2 regions of the Pseudomonas frederiksbergensis genome follow, and region 2 is predicted to be linked to the other one. Evidence: riboswitches for the same ligand, from Rfam matches in the RefSeq annotation. Region 2 holds a riboswitch; the other holds the start of a gene.
The links. A riboswitch is a leader RNA that binds a small molecule or an ion and turns the genes downstream of it on or off. The one in region 2 is predicted to bind cobalamin.
Positions count from the first base shown of each region.

Region 1: it holds a riboswitch for cobalamin, as region 2 does, so the genes downstream of both, cobO (cob(I)yrinic acid a,c-diamide adenosyltransferase) here and BLL42_RS24805 (CbtB domain-containing protein) in region 2, are expected to answer to the same signal.

Region 1 is NZ_CP017886.1:4,443,893-4,451,823, reverse strand. It holds gene cbiB (adenosylcobinamide-phosphate synthase CbiB) at 1-42, opposite strand, end outside; gene bluB (5,6-dimethylbenzimidazole synthase) at 39-689, opposite strand; gene BLL42_RS21280 (cobyrinic acid a,c-diamide synthase CobB) at 686-2,023, opposite strand; gene cobO (cob(I)yrinic acid a,c-diamide adenosyltransferase) at 2,034-2,645, opposite strand; cobalamin riboswitch at 2,727-2,961, opposite strand; gene BLL42_RS21270 (class I SAM-dependent methyltransferase) at 3,052-3,714, opposite strand; gene BLL42_RS21265 (C40 family peptidase) at 3,730-4,263, opposite strand; gene BLL42_RS21260 (C40 family peptidase) at 4,429-5,049, opposite strand; gene hda (DnaA regulatory inactivator Hda) at 5,263-5,967, opposite strand; gene BLL42_RS21250 (AI-2E family transporter) at 6,201-7,271, opposite strand; gene BLL42_RS21245 (DUF2066 domain-containing protein) at 7,307-7,931, opposite strand, start outside.
Region 2 is NZ_CP017886.1:5,147,586-5,155,516, forward strand. It holds gene BLL42_RS24780 (fatty acid cis/trans isomerase) at 1-355, shown strand, start outside; gene nfuA (Fe-S biogenesis protein NfuA) at 468-1,052, shown strand; gene cobM (precorrin-4 C(11)-methyltransferase) at 1,222-1,968, opposite strand; gene BLL42_RS24795 (cobalamin biosynthesis protein) at 2,049-2,462, opposite strand; gene BLL42_RS24800 (CbtA family protein) at 2,459-3,160, opposite strand; gene BLL42_RS24805 (CbtB domain-containing protein) at 3,172-3,363, opposite strand; cobalamin riboswitch at 3,486-3,708, opposite strand; cobalamin riboswitch at 3,787-3,998, shown strand; gene cobW (cobalamin biosynthesis protein CobW) at 4,102-5,169, shown strand; gene cobN (cobaltochelatase subunit CobN) at 5,173-7,931, shown strand, end outside.

The sequences.
Region 1 (7,931 bases), 700 kb from region 2:
GTCCAGCGCGACCCCGGCGACACTCAGCAACGCCACACTCATTGACTCACTCCCCAAAAATTTTCGTACAACAGTTCACTCAGCGGACGCGCCTGCGCCCAGCCTTCAAGGACCAGCATCGGCGCCGGGTAAAACGCCTTGACCGGTCCCAGGCACAACACCGCCAGCGGCTTGGCCCCCGGCGGCAGGCCGAGCAAATCCGCCAATGCCTGCGGTTCGAACAACGAGACCCAGCCCATGCCCAGACCTTCGGCACGGGACGCCAGCCACAGATTCTGGATCGCGCAGGACAACGACGCCATGTCCATTTCCGGCAAGGTCCGACGACCAAAGATATGCCGCTCGCGATCATCCATCAGCGCGGCGACCAGCACTTCGGCGCAGTCGTTGATGCCTTCGACTTTCAGCTTCATGAATTCGTCGGTGCGTTCACCCAGCGCCTGCGCAGTGTGTACCCGCTCCTCTTCCACCAGTTGCTGGATCTTGCCGCGTAACGCTCGGTCGCTGATGCGGATGAATCGCCAGGGCTGCATCAAGCCGACACTCGGGGCCCGATGCGCCGCTTCGAGCAATCGCCGAAGCAGTTCGGGCTCGACGCTGCCGCCACTGAAGTGACGCATGTCGCGACGTTCGGCAATCGCGCGATAAACCGCTTCGCGCTCGGCCTCGGAAAATGCGTTGTCGGTCATGGCTGCTTCGCGGGCAAGCCCGCCCCCACAGGGTTCAGGTCTGGCGCAAACAGCGCGGCGATCGCCGATGGATTGGACGGGAAATAAAAGTGCACATAGGACGCCGTCATCCGCCCGTCACGGAAAACCGCCTCGGCACCGCGCCCGCCGTTAGGGCTCAGACCACGAGCGATTGGCTCAAGCTCGGTGCTGGTCAACGAATGGTGATAAGTGTGGCCGCGCAGCGCGCCTTCGGGCAATTCGACCGCTTGCAGGGCCAACGCCGCCAGGCGTTTTTGCATCACCGCATCACCCGCCAGCAGCCCCACCAACTCAGCCCGCGTGCCATCGACATCGGTCAGTGAGTCGAGCAAATACAGCATGCCGCCGCATTCGGCCAGCAACGGTTTGCCGGCAGCATGGTGCGCGCGAATGGCATCGAGCATTGTGCTGTTTTCAGCCAACGCCACATGGTGCAATTCCGGATAGCCACCGGGTAGGTACAGGCTGTCAGCTTCTGGCAGTTCGCGGTCATGGATCGGCGAGAAGAATCGCAACTCGGCGCCCATCGCCCGCAACAAATCGAGGCTCGCGCCATAAGTGAAGGCAAACGCTTCGTCGCGAGCCACGGCAATTCGCACACCGGCCAACAATGGCTCGGCAACGATCTCTTCCGGCGCAGCGAACTCGACGGCAGGCGGCAACGCCACTTCGCAGCTGCTGGCCAACGCTTGGGCGGCTGCGTCGAGGCGCAGATCGAGGTCATTCAATTCACTGGCTTGAACCAATCCAAGATGACGGCTCGGCAGTTCGATCCCGGTTTCCCGGGACAAGGCACCATACCAACGCAGGCCTTCGGTCAGGCTGCCTTCGAGCAGTTGCGCGTGACGCAAGGTGCCGACGCGGTTGGCCAACACACCGGCAAACGGCAAATCCGGCTGATAACGCGCCAGCCCCAACGCCAGCGCACCGAAGGTCTGAGCCATGGCAGTGCCATCGATCACGCCCAGTACTGGCACGCCGAAGTGCCGCGCCAGATCGGCGCTGGACGGCGTGCCATCAAACAGGCCCATCACGCCTTCGATCAAAATCAGGTCAGCCTCAGCGGCCGCTTCCCACAACAAACGGCGACTTTCCTGCTCACCGACCATCCACATGTCCAATTGATAGACCGGCGCACCGCTGGCGCGCTCGAGAATCATCGGATCGAGAAAGTCCGGGCCGCATTTGAACACCCGCACCTTGCGCCCCTGATTGCGATGCAAACGGGCCAGCGCGGCAGTGACGGTGGTCTTGCCCTGACCGGAAGCCGGCGCGGCAATCAATACCGCCGGGCAATAACGACTGCTATTCATATAAAGAGGCTCACAGCTCAACGCCTTTTTGCGCTTTGATCCCGGCCTGGAAGGCATGCTTGATCATGCCCATTTCGGTGACCGTGTCGGCCAGCTCGATCATCTCCGGCTTGGCCCCGCGACCGGTAACTACCACGTGCTGCATCGGCGGACGGGCCTGCAAGTCGCTGAGCACCTGGTCGAGGTCCAGATAGCCATGTTTGAGCGCGATGTTCAGCTCATCGAGCACTACCAGACCAACGCCTGAGTCACGCAGCAATTCACGGGAGACTTCCCACGCGGCCTCGGCGGCGGCGATATCGCGCTGGCGATCCTGGGTTTCCCAGGTGAAACCTTCGCCCATCACATGGAAGCGCACTTGCTCCGGAAAGCGACGGAAGAACAGTTCCTCGCCGGTACTGCTGCGCCCTTTGATGAACTGCACCACGCCGCACTGCATGCCATGGCCCATTGCCCGGGCGAGCATGCCGAACGCAGAACTGCTTTTGCCCTTGCCGTTGCCGGACAGAACCAGCAGCAAGCCGCATTCGTTCGGCGAGTTGGCGATACGCTCATCAATCACGGCTTTCTTGCGCAGCATGCGCGCCAGATGGCGTTCGTCACGATCGGGGGAATCAGTCATGGGGGAGCTCTCCGTTGAGGCTGGATAACGGCGGGCAGGCATAGAAATAGACGGCAAGAAGCCTGGCATCGCCCACCGTGATGCCGCTGGATGAATCAGGCCGGTCTCCGGGCTCATGAGCGGCTTGCGCCTGACTGCGCGCCTTCCCATATCGATCTACGACACAGTGGCTCAAAGCACAGTTTTTACTCATTTACCGTTGCGGGGGCAGCGCCGGGATCGTCGCCCGTTCTGTCAAAGAACGCGCCCTCACCGGCTTCCCTGTTTCACTCGGTCGACCACTGGGTCACAGAGCACCTGAAACAAGTCGCGAAGGTTAGAGGGTTGGGGGTGGAGCGTCAATTAAAGCCGGGGGCTCATCAAAAGCAGATCGACCGCCGGAGCTGCGATCGTTGCCATCAGCCCATTATTTTTTGCGGCACAGCGTCAAACCATCACCCAAAGGCAACAACGACAGATCGACACGCGAGTCATCCTTCAAGGCACGATTAAGTGCCTGGATGGCTCGGGTGTCTTCGCTCGCGGGATTTTCTTCCAGTACTCGTCCACTCCAGAGCGTGTTGTCGAACACCGCCAGACCACCGCTTCGCAACAGGCGCAAGGCGCTTTCCAGATAGGCCGGATAGTTGGCCTTGTCGGCATCGATGAACATCAGATCGAAGCAACCACCCAGCCCTTGCTGCTCAAGTTGGGCCAGCGTTTGCAGCGCAGGGGCCAAACGCAAATCGATGCGCCCAGCGAGGCCTGCCTCCTGCCAGTAACGGCGCGCCGTGGCGTTGTACTCTCCGGGAATGTCGCAGCAGATCAACGCGCCGTCATCCGGCAAGGCGGCCGCCATGCACAAGGCGCTGTAGCCGGTAAAGGTGCCGACTTCAAGCAAGCGTCTGGCACCCGTAAGCTTGACCAGCAACGCGAGAAACTGCCCCTGCTCGGGCGCCACCTGCCAGCGCGCCATGGGCAGCGCCTGGGTTTCGTCACGCAAGCGGCGCAACAGCGGTGTTTCGCGCAGGGATACGTCGAGCAGGTAGTTGTAGAGGGATTCGTCGAGATTGAGTGTGCGAGCGGTCATGACAACCTCTGCGAACTAGAAATTGTGCGCCAGATGTTCGGGCTCAATAACACGCTTGGCGCTCAGGTAGGCTCTCTGCCAATAGGCCTTGGACAAACTGTCCAGCTTCACCGTACCCCCCGTGGCGGGTGCATGCACGAAGCGACCTTCACCAACGTAGATCCCGGCATGGCTGACTTGCGAGCCGCCATTGGTGGCGAAGAAGATCAGATCACCGGTCTGCAGTGCCTCTTGGCCGACACTCGGCGCTTGCATGCCGATCATCTCGCGAGTTGAACGCGGCAGGGAAATACCCGCCGCATCGCGGTAGACGTAGCCGATCAGGCCGCTGCAATCGAAACCCGAATCCGGCGTATTGCCGCCCCAACGATAAGGCGTACCGACCAGACCCAGTGCCCGAATCAGCACGTCTTCAGCGGCAGGCGAGAAAGATTGAACGGGAGCAAAAACCGGGGCGCGAACGACTTTAACAGGCGGCGGAGTACGACTGGCACAGGCGCTGAGCAGCGCTGCGAAGAAGATAAGTACAAGGCGGGCCGACATCGTCATATACAGAACATCCTGATCTGGCTGCGGCTTTCTCTGCCGAGAGACTGAAAACAAAACCGCGTAAGCAGGGCTTACGCGGTTAGTTAGTCAACAATAGATCAGGATTCTAGCGGCTACGCGCCAAACTTCAAGTAAGACTTTAAGTTAGCCTTACAAAAAGTCCGCTTACTTGCTTGCCGTGACCGTCGTTGGTGCCATGGCGAGCGCTCGCTTGGCCTCAATGAAAGTCTTGCTCCAGTAGCTGTCGCCCAGGTTATCGACCCGGACACCACCGCTGCGGCGGCTGCTGGAATGGATGAACTGGTCATCACCCAGGTAAATCCCGGCGTGACTGACGCGACCGCGACGACCATTGGTGGCGAAGAACAACAAGTCGCCAGGCTTCAGGTTGTTGCGGGAGACCAATGGGGCATTCACGTTGATCATTTCGCGAGTGGAGCGCGGCAGGTTCATGCCAGCCTCTTCACGAAACAGATAACCGATGAAACCGCTGCAATCGAAACCGGCTTCAGAGGTACCGCCCATACGGTAACGGGTACCGACCAGGGACAAACCACGTTCGAGAATGCTGTCGGCCAGAACCGGAAGCTGGTAAGGCTTGCTGCTGGCAAAATCGGCCAGCTCTTTTTCGGTCGCCAACTCTTCCTGATAAATAACGGAAGACTGGGCAGTCGCTGAATTTTTAATCTGCTGATCGTTTTGTTGCGAGACCGGGGAATGAACCGCGCAACCAAAAAGCAGGGTGACAAGTGCGAGAGGCACGAGGGGTGCGAAGCGATTTAGCATGGGCACGACCGTGGCTGAAGTTGTAAAGAAGGCGAGACTATGCCTTCTATCGTCCTCATTTGCAAATTCAATCGACCCAAATGTGACTTATCAGTTTCTCGCCAACATCTAAGCGCTTAAGCCCATTTTAAATCTGCACGCGCCGCGAAAGCCCTTCCGGAAGCGGTTTTTTTGACGCCTGGAAGAAGCCGAAACGCGCTACAGGCCGCAGTTTTACCAGCCCAGGGTTTCTTTGAGAAAGGGGATTGTCAGCTTGCGCTGAGCCTGCAGGGAAGCCTGATCGAGGCGTTCGAGGAGCTCGAACAACGCGCTCATGCTACGAGTACCGCGAGTCAAAATAAAATGCCCGACTTCGTCGGTCAGGTGCAGACCGCGACGCGACGCACGCAATTGCAGCGCACGCAACTTGTCTTCATCGGACAGCGGCCGCATCTGAAAAATCAATGCCAGGGTCAAGCGGGATTTGAGGTCAGCCAGTTTTACCGGCAACTCGCGTGGCGAGGTTGAGGCGGCGATCAGCAGGCGCCGACCGCTGTCACGCAGGCGATTGAACAGATGGAATAACGCCTCTTCCCAATCAGCCCGCCCTGCGACTGCCTGCAAGTCATCCAGGCAGACCAGTTCGTACTGCTCAAGGTTGTCGAGGATTTCGATACCGCGATCCAGCAACTCGGCCAACGGCAAGTACACCGCCGGCTCCCCCAACTGCTCGAAGCGCAAGCACGCGGCTTGCAGCAAGTGCGTACGCCCTACGCCGTCCTTGCCCCAGAGATAGATCAGGCTTTCGGTCCAACCGGCGTCGGCTTCGCACAGCCGCTCGACATAGCCGAGTGCAGCGGCATTGGCGCCGGGGTAGTAGTTGATAAAGGTAGCGTCATCACGCAGACGCACACCTAGGGGCAGCTGAATCGGTTTCATGCTGACTGAACAGTTCCAAACGAACCGTTAGTGGCCTCTGTGTAAAGTTTGCAAAGTTTATACCCGTGACGCCAGCCGCACAATGCAGCAGACCATAAGCAAAATCAAAGGTTTGCGTTAACTTGCAGGTATCGCCTGGGTTTGTTTGACGGCGTATGTAACAGCCGGGAGAGTTTTACAGGCCTGCCCGGCAATGCGCCGGGCGACCTTGAGCGCTTAATCGACAGCCCCGATCAATCCGAATCCTCCACGCCACTGTACATACCAGAATCCTTATATAAATCATGCACATGGCGCACCAGCACCATGATGACCGCCGCCACTGGCAACGCCAGCAGGATCCCGGTGAAACCGAACAGCTCTCCACCCGCAAGAATCGCAAAGATCACCGCCACCGGGTGCAGACCAATCCGGTCCCCCACCAACAACGGCGTCAGCACCATGCCCTCGAGCGCCTGACCGACCATGAACACCGCGACAATCCCGATCATCGGATACAGGTCGCCACCAAACTGAAACAACCCGGCAATCAACGCCGCGCCGATCCCGATCACAAAGCCCATGTACGGCACGATCGCTGCCAGACCGGCAATCAGACCGATCAACAGCCCCAGTTCCAGTCCGACCAGCATCAGACCCGCCGCGTAGATCACACCCAACGCCAGCATCACCAGCAACTGCCCACGAACAAATGCGCCAAGCACCTCGTGACACTCGTTCGCCAGCGATACCACACGCTCTTCACGATCACGCGGCAACAGACTGCGGATCTTCGCCATCATCAGATCCCAGTCGCGCAACAGGTAAAAACTCACCACCGGGATCAACACCAGATTAGCCAGCCAACCGATCAACGCCAAACCCGATGCTGTGGCCTGGCTCAGCACGATACCGACGATGTCAGTGGTCTGCCCCATGTGCTCGCTGATCGCGGCCTTGACCTTGTCGAACTTCCAGAACCCATCCGCCAACCCGAGTTTTGACTGCGCCCAGGGCATCGCCGTGTGCTGCAACCAATCGAGCATCTGGGGTGCCAGCTCATACAAGCGGAACAGCTGTTTGGCCAGCATGGGCACCAATACCAGCAGCAGCGTCATGACGACCAAGGTGAACAGCGCGAACACCGCGACCACACCCCAGGTCCGCGACAGACCGAATGTCTCCAGGCGATCCACCAACGGGTCGAACAGATAGGCCAGCAACAGCGCCACCAGGAACGGCGTGAGGATCGGATGCAATAAGTACACAAATGCGCACAGCAGGGCTACCCCACCCAGCCATACCCAACGCCGCGTATCGGCCATGAATCACTCCAGCTTCTATATAAGGAAAGAAAAATCTACCAACGGAAACTCAACTGCGCTTTGGGCGCGGGTGCCGGGGCAACTGCAGGTGCCCCACCGCCAACCGAAGGCAGAACCGATGCAGGCGCAACACCCGCCGACACCTCTTGCAACTTCGCCAGACTCAACTGCGCTCGCAGTTGATCGGCACTGCCATTGACTCGATACACGATCCGGTCGCCCTCGACACTTTGCAGGTGTGCACCAAATGGTTCCAGCAAGCGCCCCAGCACCGCGTAGCGCTCCAGATTCATGCCTTGCACCTCAAGCAACTGCTCGGCGGACGTTCCCGGCCTGGCGACAAAACGAGACGCCAGGCGCTGACTCACCGCCAGCAACACCGCATCGGCAATCGCCGCACTATCGGCCCCCTGCACACTGCCTTGCTCGCGCTGATCACCCAGCCATAAATGCCACTTGGCCTGCCACTGACCGCCCTCTTCCCGCGCATGCACGGCCAACAGAGCGTCCGCGCCGTAACGTTCAGAGATGCCATGCAGCGGCGCCGGATCGTTGCCTTCAAGATGCGGCGCGGTGGCGACGATCTGCTCATTCAGGTCACCCATCGGCAGGCGCAACGGCAGCCCCCGATGCTGGGCGGCACGCCGCAACGGCGCAGCA
Region 2 (7,931 bases):
CAAGCGCGAGGTGTACAGCCTGCTGCGCAACCGTGCCCACAGCAATGTGGCGTTCCTGCTCGGCGAGGCATCGCGCTATCAGTCGGGGCTGGACACATTGACCATTTATCCCGGCGTGCTCAGCAGCTACCCGAACTTCATGTTCAACATTCCCGCTGAACACGTGCCGGAGTTTGTCGCTGCGATGGAGAATGCCAAGGATGCCCAAGGCTTCGAGAAAATCGTCGAGCGCTGGGGCATTCGTCGCAGCCACCCGCAGTTCTGGCAGTACTTCCACGATTTAAGCCGGTATATCCACGAGACCGATCCGGTGGAAGAGGGCGTCCTGGACATGAATCGCTACGAAAACCTGTGATCGACTCGCTGGTCGCCGCTAGCGGCGACCGGCTCTTTCCCGACAAAAATACTGGGACTTTGTCCGGCGCGATGATTGGCGTAAACTGCGCCCAAGCCTGCGAGGAACTTCCATGACCGCCATTACCATTACCGACGCCGCCCACGATTATCTGGCTGATCTGCTTTCCAAGCAGAACACCCCGGGGATCGGCATTCGGGTCTTTATCACCCAGCCTGGCACTCAATACGCCGAAACCTGCATTGCCTATTGCAAGCCGGGCGAAGAAAAACCTGAAGATACTGCGCTGGGGCTCAAAAGCTTCACCGCTTACATCGACTCGTTCAGCGAAGCGTTCCTGGACGATGCCGTGGTCGACTACGCCACTGACCGCATGGGCGGCCAACTGACCATCAAGGCGCCAAACGCCAAAGTACCGATGGTCAATGCCGACAGCCCGGTCAACGAGCGCATCAACTACTACCTGCAAACCGAAATCAACCCGGGGCTGGCCAGCCACGGCGGTCAGGTCAGCCTGATCGATGTGGTGGACGACGGCATCGCCGTGTTGAAGTTTGGTGGCGGCTGCCAGGGCTGCGGCCAGGCTGACGTGACCTTGAAGGAAGGCATCGAGCGAACGCTCCTTGAGCGTATTCCCGAGCTTAAAGGTGTACGTGACGTGACCGACCACACGCAGAAAGAAAACGCCTACTACTAAACAAGGCGTTCACTGCGAACAAAAAAACGGCGCCCCGTGAGCGCCGTTTTTTGTGGGTGATGGTTTGTCGGGAGGTTGGGGGTGACCCCCAAAAGATCGCAGCCTGCGGCAGCTCCTACGGGAGAATGCGGATGCCGTAGGAGCTGCCGCAGGCTGCGATCTTTTGATCTTAGGGGCGATACAAATGCGCATGCCCCGCGCGGTACAGCGACGATTCACTGAAATGGTCACTGCCCAACACCCGACCCACCAGAATCAGTGCCGTACGCCGAAATCCCTTGGCCTGAACCTTTTCGGTGATGTCTGCCAGTGTCCCCACCACCCAGTCCTGATCCGGCCAGCTGGCTCGATGCACCACGGCAATCGGGCAGTCCACGCCGTAATGCGGCAGCAGTTCAGCGACGATTTTCTCCAGGTGATTGACCCCCAGATGAATCGCCATGGTCGCGCCATGCCGGGCCAGGCTGCCGAACGCTTCGCCCGGCGGCATCGTGGTTTTGTCGGCGTAGCGGGTCAGGATGACGCTTTGCGAGATGTCCGGCAGCGTCAACTCGGCGCCCAGCAGCGCCGCGCACGCGGCGGTGGCGGTGACGCCGGGGATGATTTCAAACGGGATGTCCAGCTCGCGCAGGTGACGAATCTGCTCGCCGATCGCCCCATACAGGCTCGGATCGCCGGAGTGCACCCGCGCCACATCCTGGCCTTTGTCATGGGCGATTCTGATCAGTTCGATGATCTGTTCCAGGTGCAATTCGGCGCTGTTGACCACCTGTTCAGCCTGATGGCCTTCCAGTACGGCTTCAGGCACCAGCGAGCCGGCGTAAATGATCACCGGGCAACTGCGAATCAGCCGCTGGCCCTTGACGGTGATCAGTTCCGGGTCGCCGGGACCTGCGCCAATGAAGTAGACGGTCATGGCCGGCTCCTGTGAAAAAGGGTCAAAGCAAGGCTTCAGATGAAGATTGCTCATGATCGAAGGCGGGATTATCGAGGATTTTACGCAGCGCCGGCCAATGCAAACGTCGCCTGGGCATATTTTTGTCGCGGGATCAGCAATTTTGCCGGCGCCTCGGCCAGTTGCTCGGCGAGGGCCAGTGCAGCGCTTTCCGCTATGCCATAGCAACCGGTGCGCTCGAAGGCAATTTGCGAGTGATGGCTGAGTTGCGGTTGATAGCCGGCCAGTTGTTCACTGCTGAAATACATCAACGGCAGCGCCAGTTGCCTGGCCAACTCGATCAGGCCGGGCTCATCACGTTTCAGGTCGATACTGGCCAGGGCCTTGATCGTCTGCAATTCGATGTGATGAGCCTGCAACGCCTGGTCAAGTAGCGCGCGCAGCGTGCTGGCCGGGCAGCCGCGCTGGCAGCCCAGGCCGATCACCAGCGTTGGCGCTGCGCCCGTTTCACTCATGCGTGGTATTGACCATCGATCTTGCGGCGGAACAACCACGCGCTGATCAGGCCCATGGCCAGCCAAAACGCGGCGTTGGTCAGCTGCGAGGCGATCTTGAATTGTGCTTCGAGGGCTTCGGGCGCCAGCATCGAATGCACTTCAGGTTGTGGCGCGCCGATGATGTGCGGCACGGCCAGAATGGCAACACCGAGTACCTTCAGCAGCCAGTGCCGGGCGAACACGATCAGGGCGATACCGACGGCGGTGGAGGCTGCGGTGCTGATCCACCAGATCTGCCGTTGTGCCAGGTCTGCGGCGGCAGTGCCCGGCAATTCCGGCGGCAAGCCCAGGGTCGGTGCGAGGACGAAGGTCGCGTAACCGGCCAGACCCCAGAGCAGACCTTGAGAGGTGCGGGTCGGTGCACGCAGGGTGTAGAGACCGGCGAGCATCAGCGCAAAACCGACGGCGACCACCAGATTACCGCCGGTGGTCGACAGCACGCGCTGCCAGCCGTCTTCCGGCTCCCAGGCTTGCGCATCGTGGGTGTGACCCGCCATGGCGCCTTCGGCATGTTCATGGACTTCAGCCGCCGGGGCTTTTTCGTAGGTCTCCGCCTGAAGAATCAGCGGCGCGACCCAGAAACTTTGCAGCAGGGTCAGCAACAGGGCGGCCAGCAAACCGGTGAAACCTGCGGTCTGCGCAATACGCTTGATCATGTCGGCAGGTCTCAATGGCACGGGAAGGCAGAGCTGTGACGGGTATCGTGGGCGGCGTTGTGCACCGCGTCGATGTGCGAGAAACCGGCGAAATACACAAGGCACGCGCCCAGAATCGATGCGCCGATAGCGGCAACGAGGCGTTGGCTCAGGGTGGAGGTGCTGCTGGCGGTGGCGTGGCGAGTACTGCTGATGATCGACATGGCGCTTCCCTCTGGTCAGTCAGTGGGTGAATCGAGCGCATGAAAACCCCGCGAGCCAGGCACGCGGAAGCTAAAACAGCGCCCGCCCACCGCGGGTTTGTTATTCGTTGCCCTGTGTCGCAAGGCACTCTGTGTTGCGGGCCGGTCTCCGGGCTCACGAGGGGCTGGCATTCGCCGAACCTGCAAGAATCGCCTTCCCATGCCGAACTGGCACAGTGGATCTGATTCTTCGCTCGCTTACCGTTGCGGGGGCAGCACCGGACTGACATGGCTTTTGAGTAAAGCACATGATTCACCGGTTTCCCGTTTCACCCTGTGAAGGGCACCCGTAACAAGGCGTGTAGGAGAGCATGGGCGAGGGTAGGGCGTCAATTGGCAACGTTTCTCAGCTGCAGTGAACATTGACCCGCCCCGATGCGATGCGTAGCCTTGCGCTTTCGAGGTTCTTTGGCGCGTGCGCCGAAGCTAAGAAGGGAACGCGGTCAATGCCGCGGCTGCCCCCGCAACTGTGAACGGTTGCGTTTCTGCCATGCCACTGCGCTCTTTTGTTTTCAGGCGCGGGAAGGTGCAGAAACCGCCAGTCGAAAGACCGGCCCACCGTCAGCCAGGAGACCTGCCTCGATACAGATTCTCACTACAACCGGGCGGGGTGATCCGGTGGCGAACTCTTCCGCTTTGCGCGCTCAAGCGCCGCCGGTTGTCGTCCCGTATGCCCGCCACCTTGCCAAAGGGCATCCGATGAAAACACTGGCCAAACTCCCCGTCACCATCGTTACCGGTTTCCTCGGTTCGGGCAAAACCACTTTGCTGCGACACATGCTCGATAACGCCCAGGGCCGGCGCATCGCGGTGATTGTCAACGAGTTCGGCGAGCTGGGCATCGACGGCGAAATCCTCAAGCAATGTTCCATCGGCTGCACTGAAGAAGAAGCCAACGGCCGTGTTTATGAGCTGGCCAACGGCTGCCTGTGCTGCACCGTTCAGGAAGAATTTTTCCCGGTGATGCGCGAACTGGTCGCCCGTCGCGGTGATCTGGACCACATCCTCATCGAAACCTCCGGTCTGGCCCTGCCAAAACCGCTGGTGCAAGCCTTCCAGTGGCCGGAAATCCGCAGTGCCTGCACCGTGGACGCGGTGATCACCGTGGTCGATAGCCCGGCCGTGGCCGCTGGCACCTTCGCCGCGTTCCCGGACCAGGTCGACGCCCAGCGCAAGCTCGACCCGAACCTGGACCATGAATCGCCGCTGCACGAGCTGTTCGCCGACCAACTGGCCAGCGCTGACCTGGTGATCCTCAACAAGGCCGACCTGATCAGCCCTGCGGATCTGGCCAAAGTGCGCCTGGAAGTTGCCGAAGAACTGCCGCCAGCGGTGAAAATCATCGAAGCCAGCAGCGGTCGTCTGCCGCTGGACGTGCTGATCGGCCTGGGTGCCGGCTCTGAAGAACACATCGACAGCCGTCACAGCCACCATGACCATCACCACGATGGCGACGACCACGATGATCACGATCACGACGCTTTCGATTCGATTTCCATCGAACTGCCGCAAGCCGACGAAAGCCTGTTGCTCGATGCCCTGACCCAATTGGTGGTCCAGCACGGCATCCTGCGGGTCAAGGGTTTCGCCGCGATCCCGAACAAGCCGATGCGCTTGCTGATCCAGGGTGTGGGCACGCGTTTCGACAAGCACTTCGACCGTCAATGGGCCGCAGACGAAACGCGTAGCACACGTCTGGTACTGATCGGCCAGCAACTGGACGCTGCCTTGCTCGAAGCGCAATTGCGCGCCGCGCTCAGCGTTTAACCCATGCACCTGCTCAGGACCCAGCCCGGCGGTTTCGTCTCGGATGACAACATTGCCGACCTTGGCCAAACCCCCGCCGAGCTGGTGATTCTGTGCAGCGGCGACTCCAGTCTGGCGCTGCTCGCCGAAGCGGCGCAGCAGTTGCCCGAGGACTACCCGAGCCTGCGCCTGGCCAACCCGATGCAGGTGCAGAATCACGCCTCGGTCGACGTGTATGTCGACGAAGTGCTGCGCCACGCCAAGGTGATTCTGATCTCGCTGCACGGCGGGATCGCCTATTGGCGCTACGGCATCGAACGCCTGGTGGAACTCTCGCAACGTGGCGTGCAGTTGATTCTGGTACCGGGCGATGACCGTCCCGACCCGGAACTCAGCGACCTGAGCACCGTAGCGGTCGAAGACCGCGAGCGGCTTTGGCATTTCCTGCGTCAGGGCGGCATGGGCAATGCGCTGGCGTTGTATCGCTGCCTGGCCAGCCGTTGGCTCGGCCGCGATTATCCGTGGGCTGAACCGCAGGTTCTGCCACGTACCGCGATTTACCACCCACACAAAAGCAACGCGACGCTGGGCGATTGGCAAGCCGACTGGCAGGTTGATCAGCCCGTGGCGGCGGTGCTGTTTTACCGTTCGCACTTGCAGGCGGCCAACACCGCCTTCATCGATGTTTTCTGCCAGCGCTTGCAGGCTGCGGGGCTGAATCCGTTGCCGATTGCGCTGGCCAGTTTGAAAGAACCCGGCTGCCTGACGGTGGTCGAGGACTGGCTGGATGACGTGCAGGCTTCGGTGATTCTGAACACCACCGGCTTCGCCCAATCCAGCCCCGAAGCCCCGCACCTGCGGCCGTTCCGGCGCAATATTCCGGTGATCCAGGCGATCTGCGCCCAGGACAACGAACCCGGTTGGCGCGCCAGCGAACAAGGGCTCGGCCCACGGGATCTGGCGATGCATATCGCCTTGCCGGAGCTCGATGGACGGATCATCAGCCGACCGATCAGCTTCAAGGACCTGGCCTGGCGCAGTGAGCGCAGTCAGTCCGACGTGGTCTGCTATCGACCGCAACCCGAACGCATGGACTTTGTCGCCGAACTGGCGCGGCGTTGGGTCGAGCTGGCGCGGGTGGCCAATACTGAAAAACGTATTGCGCTGATCCTCGCCAACTACCCGACCCGCGACGGGCGGATTGGCAACGGTGTGGGGCTCGACACGCCGGCTGCGGCGCTGAATATCCTGCGGGCGCTGCACGCCGAAAGCTATCCGTTGCCCGCCGATTTGCCGGAAAGCGGCACCGCGCTGATTCAGCAATTGCTCGGTGGGGTCAGCAATGACCTGGAGAGCATCGACCTGCGCCCGTGCCAGCAAAGCCTGGCGCTGGACGACTATTTCTCGATGTTCAACGCGCTGCCCGAAGCCAATCGCGCGGCGGTGCTGGAGCGTTGGGGAGCGCCTGAAAACGACCCGATGTTCCGGGGCGGGCGAATGATGATCGCCGGGCTGCGGTTTGGCCTGACCTTTGTCGGCATTCAGCCGGCGCGCGGTTATCAGGTCGATCCGAGTGCGGTCTACCACGACCCGGACCTGGTGCCGCCCCACGGTTATCTGGCGTTCTATTTCTGGTTGCGTAAGGCCTATGGCGCCCACGCGGTGATTCACGTCGGCAAGCACGGCAACCTCGAATGGTTGCCGGGCAAGGGCGTTGGCCTGTCCGAAAATTGCTGGCCAGACGCGTTGCTTGGGCCGCTGCCAAACATCTATCCGTTTATCGTCAACGACCCGGGCGAGGGCGCGCAGGCCAAACGTCGGACTCAGGCGGTGATTATCGACCATCTGATGCCGCCGCTGACCCGTGCCGAAACTTACGGTCCGTTGCGTAGTCTGGAGCTGTTGGCCGACGAGTATTACGAAGCCCAATTGCTCGACCCGCGCCGTGCTCGCGAGTTGCAGCGCGACATCCTCAATCTGGTCCGTGAAACCCACATCGACCGTGAGTTGCAGCTCGACGAGAAGCTCGACAGCGACGCGGACGCGGCGATCTGGTTGCCGCGTCTGGACACCTATTTGTGCGACCTGAAAGAGTCGCAGATCCGCGACGGCCTGCATGTATTCGGTGAATCGCCGAGCGGGCGTCTGCGCATCGATACCTTGCTGGCGTTGCTACGCATCCCTCGCGGCGACGGTCGCGGTGCGCAATCGAGTCTGTTGCGGGCCTTGGCCAAGGCGTTCGCGCTGGGCTTCGATCCGCTGGATTGTGTGTTGTCCGACCCTTGGTCGGGCCCGAAGCCGGCCGAGCTGCTAACCCTCAGCGCTGAGGCGTGGCGCACCGCTGGCGATACTCGCGAACGCCTTGAGTTGTTTGCGGCGCAGTTGATCGAACAGGCGCTGAGCGCTGATGTCGAGCTGTTGGGTCAGCCCGGCTGGGGTGACGTCAACGCGATCATCGATAGCCTGCGCGAGGTGGTCGCGCCGCGACTGGACGCCTGCGGACCGGCAGAAATGCGCGGCTTGCTCGATGCTCTTGGCGGCCGGTTTGTCCCGGCTGGTCCCAGCGGCGCACCGAGTCGCGGCCGCCTCGATGTGCTGCCCACCGGGCGCAACTTTTACTCGGTGGACGTGCGTAACCTGCCGACCACCACCGCCTGGCGTATTGGTTTCCAGTCGGCGAACCTGATACTTGAGCGGCACCTGCAAGACCACGGCGATCATTTGCGTCAGCTGGGTTTATCGGTCTGGGGCACGGCGACCATGCGCACCGGCGGCGACGATAT